Regions from separate parts of the Caulobacter sp. P4_E5 genome, predicted to be linked through region 1. Evidence: predicted binding sites of a transcription regulator. Region 1 holds the regulator's gene; the other holds the start of a gene.
The links. Region 1 encodes HrcA, which represses chaperone genes, less so after heat shock. Its sites were predicted from a motif close to GTTAGCANTCNNNNNNNNNGANTGCTAAC; they were not measured.
Positions count from the first base shown of each region.

Region 1 (5,054 bases):
TCCTTGACCGAGTCCTCGCGCTTCTCGGCGTTGTCGAGGTTGAGGTAGGCCTTGCCGTAGCCGCTGGAACCCCGGACGTTGGTGACGATCACCGCCGCGCCCAGCTCGGCCACCGTGTGCTGGTGGAAGGGATTGAAGATCGGGCGCGATTGACCTTCCGGCCCACCGTGGATGTCGATGATCACCGGCGCCTTCATCCCAGCGGCCAGCTTAGGCTTGTAGACGAAGGCGGGGATCGAACGCTTGTCGAACGAGGGGAAGCGGACGAGTTCCGGATTGACGAGCGCCTTGGCGTCAAGGCCGCCCAGCTCCGAGGCCGTCCAGCGTTCCAGCTTGGCGTCGGTCACGCCCCAGCTCCACGCGTCGCTCGCGGCCGTCGGCGTCGCCAGGCCGAAACCCAGCTTCGATCCGTCGGGCGAAAAGACGATCCCGGAGACCACGCCAGCCGGCAGCTCCGGCTGCGGCAAGGCGCGGCGGGTGCGGAAGTCCTGGACCACCAGTTTCGAATAGCCGTCCTCGTTGACGACATAGGCCAGGATCCGACCATCGTCGGACAGGGCGAAGTCCTCGACATCCCACGAACGCTCACCCGAAAGGCTAAGCTTGGCGCCGGTGGCGAGGTCGATCTGGACGAGGCGGGCGAAGTCCGAGCCCTCGTCGGAGAGCGTCAGGATGCTCTTGCCATCCGGCGCGAAGATCCCGCCGGAATAGGCGACCTTCTTGCCCGGGCTGAGTTCGGTCAGCTTGCCGGTGGCGACATCGAGCAGCCAGTACCGCGACTCGTTGATCGAGAGATAGCGGCCCAGCAGCACCGCCTTGCCGTCGGGCGACACCGCGACCGGCGAGACCTGACCCTGACCCTTGTAGATCACCTTGGCCTCGCCCGGCGCGGCCGGGTCGCGCATCAGCACGTCGTAGTCGGCCGAGCCCTTCACCGCCCGCGACCACACCAAGACCGAACCATCCTTGGACCAGGCCGGGGACTGGTTGCGCGTGCCGGGCTGCGTCAGCTGGACGACCTTGCCGTCGGCGTCACGGACGAACAGCTGGAACCACTCGTCGCCGCCGGTGTCCTTGGCGAACAGGATCTTGCCGTCCGGAAGGGTATGGGCGCTGGAGACGGGCTCGTCGTAGAAGGTGATCTGGCTGCGGTCCGCGCCGGGCGCGGCGACCACGTGCAGCTGGTTGGTGTTGCCGAACCGCGTAGCGATGATCATTCCACCGCCAGCCGCCCAGTCGTCGAAGGCGGCCGAGCGCGCGTTCTGGTAGCGGGCCAGGCTCTCGCGGATCGCGGGCGGCGCGACCGGCACGTTCTCCAGGATCTGATTGCCCATCTCGCGGCGTTCGACCGCGCCCTGTTGAGCGAGCGCGGGAACGGCGGCGGCGAGGGCCGCGATGGCGGCCGAGACGGCGAGCAGCTTCTTCATCGGCGAACCCCAAAAGCAAAACGGGCGCGCAGAACCTGTCTGGTTTAGATGCAGCCATCTAAACCAGATAAGCAGGTTCTATCTTCAAGCATTTGGAGCGCGATCGCGCTCCAAGGCGCCCGTCTCTTTATACTTAGGCCGCGGATCAGACCCGCAGCGGCATCAGCACGTACTTCACGCCCGGGTCGACCGGATCGACCACCAGGGTCGGGCTAGCCGGGTCGGCGAAGCGGAACTCTGCCTGCGGGCCGGCGATCTGGCCGCAGACGTCCAGCAGGTAGCGGGCGTTGAAGCCGATCTCGAAGGGCTCGCCGTCGTAATCGACCTCGACCTCTTCGACGGCCTGGCCGGCTTCCATGTTGCGGACGGTCAGGGTGACCCGGCCTGGCTCGATGGCCAGTTTCACCGAACGGCTCTTCTCGGCCGAGATGGTGGCCACCCGGTCGACGGCCTTGGCGAACAGGTCGTTGTCCAGGGTCAGGATCTTGGCGTTGTCGCGCGGGATCACCCGCAGATAGTCCGGGAAGGCGCCGTCGATGACCTTGGAGGTCAGGGCGGCCGCGCCGAACTCGAAGCGGACCTTCTGCGGCGACAGCTGGACGTCGACGTGCTCGCCGGCCGATTCCATCAGGCGGCGGGCCTCGGCGATGGTCTTGCGCGGCACGATCACGCCGGGCAGGCCGACCGCGCCCTCGGGGGCCGGCATCTCGGCCAGGGCCAGGCGGTGACCGTCGGTGGCCACGGCGCGCAGCTTGGTCTCGCCGCCCTCGTTGACCGTGTGCAGATAGAGGCCGTTCAGATAGTAGCGGGTCTCTTCGGTCGAGATCGCGAAGCGGGTCTTGTCGATCAGCCGGATCAGCTCGTTGGTGTCGACCGCGATGCGGTTCGACAGGCCGTCGCTGCTCATCACCGGGAAGTCGCCGGCCGGCAGCACCGGCAGGTTGAAGCGCGAGCGGCCCGCCTGGATCACCAGGCGCGGATCGTCGCCGCTGAAGCTCAGCGAAACGTCGGCGCCGTCGGGCAGCTTGCGGACGATTTCATAGAGCGTATGGGCCGGGGCGGTGATCTGGCCGGGGACGTCGATCTGGGCCAGGCCCTCGTCGATGATCTCCATGTCCAGGTCGGTCGCCGAAAACGACAGCGTGCTGCCTTCCGCCGACAGCAGGATATTCGACAGGATCGGGATGGTGTTACGGCGCTCGACGACGCTCTGCACATGCCCCAGCGCCTTCAGGAGCGCCGCCCGTTCGATCGTAAGCTTCATAATTCGGTCCAGATCGCGCGGGCGGCCAGTGAGAATCGCCCGCTACCCCCGTTGAGAATGGACCGCCGACATTATCGCAAAGCGCGGAGGGGGAAAGGGGGCGCGCCCGTCATTTACGCCCCCTCGCCAGTCAAAAACGCCGGGTTCAGGCCTTCTGGTCGAACGACCCGCCCGAGTTGTCGCCGTCGGCGGCCGCTCCGGCATAGGGATTGGCGCCGCCGGCCGGCTGCTCGCCGGTCGCCGAACCCGTGGACGGACCGGTCGAACCCTTGGCCGCCACGGCGACCATGGCCGGGCGCACCAGGCGTCCCATCAGCTCGTAACCGGCCTGCAGCACGGCGACCACGCCGCCGGCGGCGACCTCGGTCGAAGGCTGTTCGGTCACGGCTTGATGCAGGTGCGGATCGAACTTGTCGCCCTTGGCCGGATCGATTTTCTTCAGGCCGTTGCGTTCGAAGGCGCCTTGCAGCTCCTTCTCGGTCATCTCGACGCCGATGATGAAGTTCTTCACCGCCGCGTCGGTCGACTCCTTGGGACTGTGGGCCGTGGCGCGGGACAGGTTGTCGGCCGCACCCAGCAGGTCGCGGGCGAATTTCTGGATCGCGTAGGCGCGCGCGTCGTTCATCTCGCGCTCGGCGCGGCGCTTGGTGTTCTCGGCCTCGGCGGCGTAGCGCAGGGCCTGCTCCTTCAGAGCGGCCACTTCCAGCTTCAGCGCCTCGATCTCTTGCGACGCGTCGTCGACTTCGAACGGCATCTCTTCCGCCGGCGTTTGCTCGTCGGTCATCTCGTAAAGTCCTTATCCATCCATCATCCGACCGAGCACCCGGGCGGTGTAGTCCACCAACGGAATGACTCGGGCGTAGTTCAATCGCGCCGGACCGATCACGCCGATCGCGCCCAGCACCTTCTGACGCCCCGTCATATAGGGCGCCGCGATCACCGAGGAACCCGAAAGCGAAAACAGGCGCGTTTCGGCCCCGATATAGATGCGAACGCCCTCGGCGTCGCGCACATCGTCGAGCAGGCCGATCAGCTGGCCCTTCTGCTCAAGATCGTCGAACAACTGGCGGACCCGGTCGATGTCCTCGTGGGCCCGGGCGTCGGCCAGCAGGTTGGCCTGTCCCCGCACGATCAGCGAGCGGGCGTCGCCCTCCCCGCCGCTCCAGGCGGCCAGGCCGTCCTCGACCAGGCGCGCGGCGGTCTCGTCCAGCTGGCGGCGGGCGATGTCGAGCTCGGCGCCCATCTCGGTCCGCGCCTCGCTGAGCGTGCGGCCGCGCAGGCGGGCGTTGAGGAAGTTGCTGGCCTCCTGCAGGGCCGAGGGCGTCACGCCCGGGGCCTGGCGCATCAGCCGGTTCTCGACCTGGCCGTCCTCGAACACCATGACCGCCAGCACCTGGCCGCCGCCAAGCGGCACGAACTCCACGTGTTTGACGCCGCCCTCGCGAACGGGCGTGACCACGATGCCGGCCCCGCCGGCCAGGCCGGACAGCACGGACGAGGCCTCGGCCATCGCCTCCTCGAACGAGCGGCCCTTGACCGCCAGCCGCGCCTCGATGGCCCGCTTGTCCTGCTCGGCGATGTCGCCGACCTCCAGCAGGCCGTCGACGAACATGCGCAGGCCCGCGTGGGTCGGCATCCGTCCGGCGCTGGTGTGGGGGGCGTCCAGCAGGCCCAGATGCGCCAGGTCCTGCATGGTGTTGCGGATCGAGGCTGGCGACAGTGCCAGCCCACCGCGCGAGATGGTGCGCGAGCCGACCGGCTCGCCAGTCTCGAGATACGACTCGACGACGCGGCGGAAGATGTCGCGGGCGCGGGCGTCCAGCTCGCCGAGCGCCGGCGCGGGGACGATCGGTCCTGGAAACGGTGGCGTCATTTCAAAACCACTTGGTCAGGACCATGCGCGGCGTGTCGTCTCGAGGCGTGTCGTTTGGGACCCGGTGGTCGAACAAAAGGAGTCGGCCTCTTTCAACTGCGGCTCGCAATAGGATAAGCGGCCCGTCACGCACATTCAAATATCCCCCTTTCTTCCTGAAACCAGGAGTTTCCCATGCGTCCGTCCGAACGCGCCCCCGATCAGCTGCGCGCCGTCACGCTGGAAACCGGCGTCAACCGCTACGCCGAGGGATCCTGCCTGATCAGCTTCGGCCACACCAAGGTGCTGGTCACCGCCACGGTTGAGGAGAATGTCCCAGGCTGGATGCGTAACAAGGGCGCCGGCTGGGTCACGGCCGAGTACGGCATGCTGCCCCGCGCCACCCACACGCGCGGCCGCCGCGAGGCCGCCGCCGGCAAGCAGACCGGCCGAACCCAGGAGATCCAGCGCCTGATCGGCCGCAGCCTGCGGGCCGTCGTCGACCTGAAGG
Region 1 is NZ_JBFUJD010000016.1:24,116-29,169, forward strand. It holds gene AC1DSO_RS07430 (S9 family peptidase) at 1-1,427, opposite strand, end outside; gene dnaN (DNA polymerase III subunit beta) at 1,573-2,691, opposite strand; gene grpE (nucleotide exchange factor GrpE) at 2,837-3,475, opposite strand; gene hrcA (heat-inducible transcriptional repressor HrcA) at 3,488-4,564, opposite strand; gene rph (ribonuclease PH) at 4,739-5,054, shown strand, end outside.

Region 2 (5,054 bases), on a different contig from region 1:
CGGATCGCCGGCCAGTCGTAATCGGTGATCGAGAACACCGCGGTGTCGCGCACGTGGCCGGTCCAGGTGACCTTGTGGCTGCGCAGGACGCCTTCCTTGCTGGCGCCCAGCTTCTGGACCGCGGCCTGACTGCGGGCGTTGCGGACGTCGACATTGAACTCGACGCGAATGGCCCCGGCCGCGAAGGCGTGGGCCAGCATCAGGCGCTTGCTTTCCGGATTGACCGGACCCGAGCGCGCCTCGGGGTTCAGGAAGGTCGAGCCGATCTCCAGCCCGCCGTGCAGGCGGCGGATGTTGAGATAGCTGGAGGTGCCCAGCACCTGGCCGTCCGCCAGGCGGCGAATGGCGAAGCCGACCCGCTCGCCCCGGTCGGTCTCGCCCTGCAGCGCGCCCCAGAAGTCCTCGAAGCCCTCGCCGCAGCCATTGACCGACATGATCTCCCAGCTGGCGGGATCGCAGTCGATGGCGGCCTTCAGTTCGTCGCGATGGTCGACTGTGATCGGTTCGAGCCGGACGTAGCGGCCCTGCAGGATGTCGGCGGTCAGGTTCAGCATGGCGGTGTTTTCCGTCAGGACGAGCGGCCTGACAACCCGGTTCCGTGGCCGCTTCGGCATGAGGAGCGCTTGCCCCGCGCGTCAGGGCGGTCTACAACCACTTCAAACAACTGTTTGACACAGCGAGAAGCGGGTAGAGGGAACGCCATGGACTTCGACATCTCCCCCAAGCAACGCGCCTTCATGGATCGCGTCGTCGCGTTCATGGACGAGCACGTCTATCCGGCGATCCCGGCCTACGAGGCCGAGATGAACGTCCTGGGCGCCGAGCGCTGGAAGGTGGTCCAGGTCGTCGAGGAGCTGAAGAAGAAGGCCAAGGCCGCCGGCCTGTGGAACTTCTTCATGCCGCCGCACAGCGGCCAGACCCATGTCGACGACACCTTCGAGTTCGAAGGCGAACAGCTGACCAACCTCGAATACAGCCTGATCGCCGAGCAGATGGGTAAGGTCGGCTTCGGTTCGGAGGTCTTCAACTGCTCCGCGCCCGACACCGGCAACATGGAAGTGCTGATGCGCTACGGCACGCTGGCGCAGAAGGAGCGCTGGCTGCGCCCGCTGATGAACGGCGAGATCCGCTCGGCCTTCCTGATGACCGAGCCGGCGGTGGCCAGCTCGGACGCCACCAACATCGAGACCAGCATCGAGCGCGACGGCGACGACTATGTGATCAACGGCCGCAAGTGGTGGTCGTCGGGCGTCGGCGATCCGCGCTGCAAGGTCGCGATCGTGATGGGCAAGACCGACCCGACCGCCTCGACCCACAGCCAGCAAAGCCAGATCCTGGTGCCGCTGGACGCGCCGGGCATCGAGATCGTCCGCATGCTGCCGGTGTTCGGCTATGACGACGCGCCGCACGGCCACGCCGAGGTCATCCTCAAGGACGTCCGCGTGCCGATCGAGGATGGTCTGCTGCTGGGCGAGGGCCGCGGCTTCGAGATCGCCCAGGGCCGTCTGGGCCCCGGCCGCATCCACCACTGCATGCGCACGATCGGCGCGGCCGAGGTGGCGCTGGAGAAGATGGTCAAGCGGCTGATGACCCGGAAGGCGTTCGGCAAGTACATCTCCGACCACTCGGTCTGGGAGCAGCGCATCGCCGAGGCCCGCATCGACATCGAAATGTGCCGGCTGCTGTGCCTGAAGGCCGCCGACATGATGGACAAGGCCGGCAACAAGTCGGCCCGCCTGGAGATCGCCATGATCAAGGTCGCGGCCCCGCGCCTGGCGCTGAAGATCATCGACGACGCCATCCAGGCCCACGGCGGCGGCGGCGTGACCAGCGACTTTGGCCTGGCCAAGGCCTATGCCGGCATCCGCACCCTGCGCCTGGCCGACGGCCCGGACGAGGTCCACTGCCGCACCATCGCCCGCGCGGAGATGTCGAAGTACGGGGATCTGGCCTACAAGCAGAAGGCCGAGCGGGAAGCCGCGCAACAGGTGCCGGGGATTCGCTAAACCTTCGCTGACTTGCCCCCTCCGGGCCTGCGGCCCTCCTCCCCCGGAGGGGGAAGAAGCCGCCGCGATCCTTCTTCCCCCTCCGGGGGAGGAGCGCGAAGCGCGGAGGGGGCAAGCAGCGCCAATCGCCGCAAATTCCGGGCGGACACGCTCCCCGCCCCCGGCGATGATCGCCGCCATGAGTCGTCCCGACCGCCTGATCCTGGACCGCGCGCCCTCGCCGATCGGCGAGTTGCTGATCGTCACCGACGAGCACGGCGCCCTGCGCGCCCTGGACTTCCATGACCACGAACACCGGTTGGATCGCCTGCTGCGGACCCATTACCGCACGCTACGGCCGGAGCCGGGCCCGGCGCCCGCCACGATCCGCGAGGCCATGGCGGCCTATTTCGCCGGCGAGTTCGACGCTCTGCGCCGTATTTCCTGGGCGACCAATGGCACGGCCTTCCAGCACGCGGTGTGGACGGCGCTGACGGAAATCCCGGCCGGGGAGACGATCACCTATTCCGAACTGGCCCGCCGCGCCGGCCGCCCCGTCGCCGTCCGCGCCGCCGGCCACGCCAACGGCTCCAATCCCCTGAGCATCGTCGCGCCCTGCCACCGGGTGATCGGCATGGACGGCTCGCTGACCGGCTATGGCGGCGGTATCGAACGCAAGCGCTGGCTGCTAGCCCACGAAGGCGTTCGGCCTCTCTAGGCCAGGCCCACGCCGCGCAGCACCACCTTGCCGACCTGGAAGAACGGCAAGCTCAAGGTAATGCCGATCAGGGCGTTGAAGATCATCGCGCCGCTGTTGTAGCGGCCGGCCTGGTTGTCCAGGGCCGCCGACAGCGCCCGGCCCGCCGCCGCGCCCAGCCAGGCGACCGCCAAGGCGAGGGCCATGGCCGCCCCGATCCGCGGCTGATAGCCGAGATACAGCGCCGCTACCCCGTGCGAGGCGATCAGCACTCCGCCCAGGGCGCGCCCCTCGGCGAACAGCGGCGGCTTGGGGGTGTCCTCGTCAGCCAAACCCGCCAGGCCCAGCATGGTCTGCGGCCGCGCCAGGATCATGCCGCCCAGCGTCCCGCCGATCACGCAGGCCAGGACCGCCAGGAACAGCGACAGGACATAACTCGACATGCGTCAGAGGCTCCGCTTGTGGACCAGCTCTATTCCGGCGCCCGGCAGACGGCCTCGACGTTGAAGCCGTCCGGGTCCAGCACGAACGCGCCGTAATAGTCTTTATCGTAATGTGGGCGAAGTCCGGGCGCGCCATTGTCGTGACCACCGGCCTTCAGCGCCGCCTCGTAGAACGCATCGACCTGGGCGCGGGTCGTCGCGGCGAAGGCGACATGCAGCTTGCCCTGGGTCGCGTTCCGGTCGGAGATCCAGAACATCGGCCGCTTGGCCCCATAGCCGACGGCGTTGGCGCCGCCGGTGAATTCCTTGGGCACGACATAGAGTTGACGGATCCCGAGCGGCGCCAGGGCGGCGTCATAAAAGGCCGCCGAACGCTGGAAGTCGGCCACTCCGAACCCCACATGATCGAACATCAAACGCTCCCGCCGAAAAAAGTTCGTCAGCGACGTCCTTGACTCCCATGAGGCCGCTGCCTAACTCACGCTCGGCGTTGGCACTCAAGGGGGGCGACTGCTAACAGCGCCGCTCCCTCGCTGACGAAGCCCTTACACAAACCGTTCCGACGGAGAACAACAATGAAATTTCGTCCCCTGGGCGACCGCGTCCTCGTGAAGCGTGTCGAAGAAGAAACCAAGACCAAGGGCGGGATCATCATCCCCGACACCGCCAAGGAAAAGCCGCAGGAAGGCGAAGTCGTCGCCGTTGGCCCCGGCGCGCGCAACGACAAGGGCGACATCGTCGCCCTGGACGTGAAGGCCGGTGACCGCATCCTGTTCGGCAAGTGGTCGGGCACGGAAGTGAAGGTCGATGGTCAAGACCTGCTGATCATGAAGGAAAGCGACGTCCTGGGCGTGGTCGAGGCCTAAGCCTCCCCCGTTCCCACTCGCTTTCGAACCCAAGTTTCTCTTTTAGAAGGGCTCTAACATGGCCGCTAAAGACGTCTATTTCTCCTCCGACGCGCGCGACAAGATGCTGCGCGGCGTCAACATCCTCGCCAACGCGGTGAAGGTGACCCTGGGTCCCAAGGGCCGCAACGTCGTCATCGAAAAGTCGTTCGGCGCCCCGCGCTCGACCAAGGACGGCGTCTCGGTCGCCAAGGAAATCGAACTGGCTGACCGCTTCGAGAACCTCGGCGCGCAGATGATCCGCGAAGTCGCCAGCAAGACCAACGACAAGGCCGGCGACGGCACCACCACCGCCACGGTGCTGGCCCAGGCCATCGTCCAGGAAGGCCTCAAGTCGGTCGCCGCCGGCATGAACCCGATGGATCTGAAGCGCGGCATCGACAAGGCCGTCGCCATCGTCGTCGCCGACATCAAGGCGTCGTCGAAGAAGGTCACGACCAACAACGAGATCGCCCAGGTCGGCACCATCTCGGCCAACGGCGACAAGGACGTTGGCGAGATGATCGCCAAGGCCATGGACAAGGTCGGCAACGAAGGCGTCATCACCGTCGAGGAAGCCAAGACCGCCGAGACCGAACTCGACGTCGTCGAAGGCATGCAGTTCGACCGCGGCTACCTGTCGCCGTACTTCATCACCAACGCCGACAAGATGGAAGTTCAGCTCGAAGAGCCGCTCATCCTGCTGTTCGAAAAGAAGCTGTCGTCGCTGCAGCCGCTGCTGCCGGTGCTGGAAGCCGTCGTGCAGTCGGGCCGTCCGCTGGTGATCATCGCCGAGGACGTCGAGGGCGAAGCCCTGGCCACGCTGGTCGTCAACAAGCTGCGTGGCGGCCTGCGCGTCGCCGCCGTCAAGGCTCCGGGCTTCGGCGATCGCCGCAAGGCCATGCTGGAAGACCTGGCCATCCTGACCGGCGCTCAAGTCGTGTCGGAAGACCTGGGCATCAAGCTCGAAAACGTGTCGCTCGACATGCTGGGCCGCGCCAAGAAGGTCTCGATCACCAAGGACGACACCACGATCGTGGACGGC
Region 2 is NZ_JBFUJD010000067.1:15,510-20,563, reverse strand. It holds gene AC1DSO_RS18480 (GNAT family N-acetyltransferase) at 1-554, opposite strand, end outside; gene AC1DSO_RS18475 (acyl-CoA dehydrogenase family protein) at 702-2,006, shown strand; gene AC1DSO_RS18470 (methylated-DNA--[protein]-cysteine S-methyltransferase) at 2,185-2,703, shown strand; gene AC1DSO_RS18465 (DUF4345 family protein) at 2,700-3,125, opposite strand; gene AC1DSO_RS18460 (VOC family protein) at 3,155-3,538, opposite strand; gene groES (co-chaperone GroES) at 3,701-3,991, shown strand; gene groL (chaperonin GroEL) at 4,050-5,054, shown strand, end outside.
Region 2: the regulator HrcA is predicted to act here: its motif matches at 3,615-3,643, upstream of groES (co-chaperone GroES).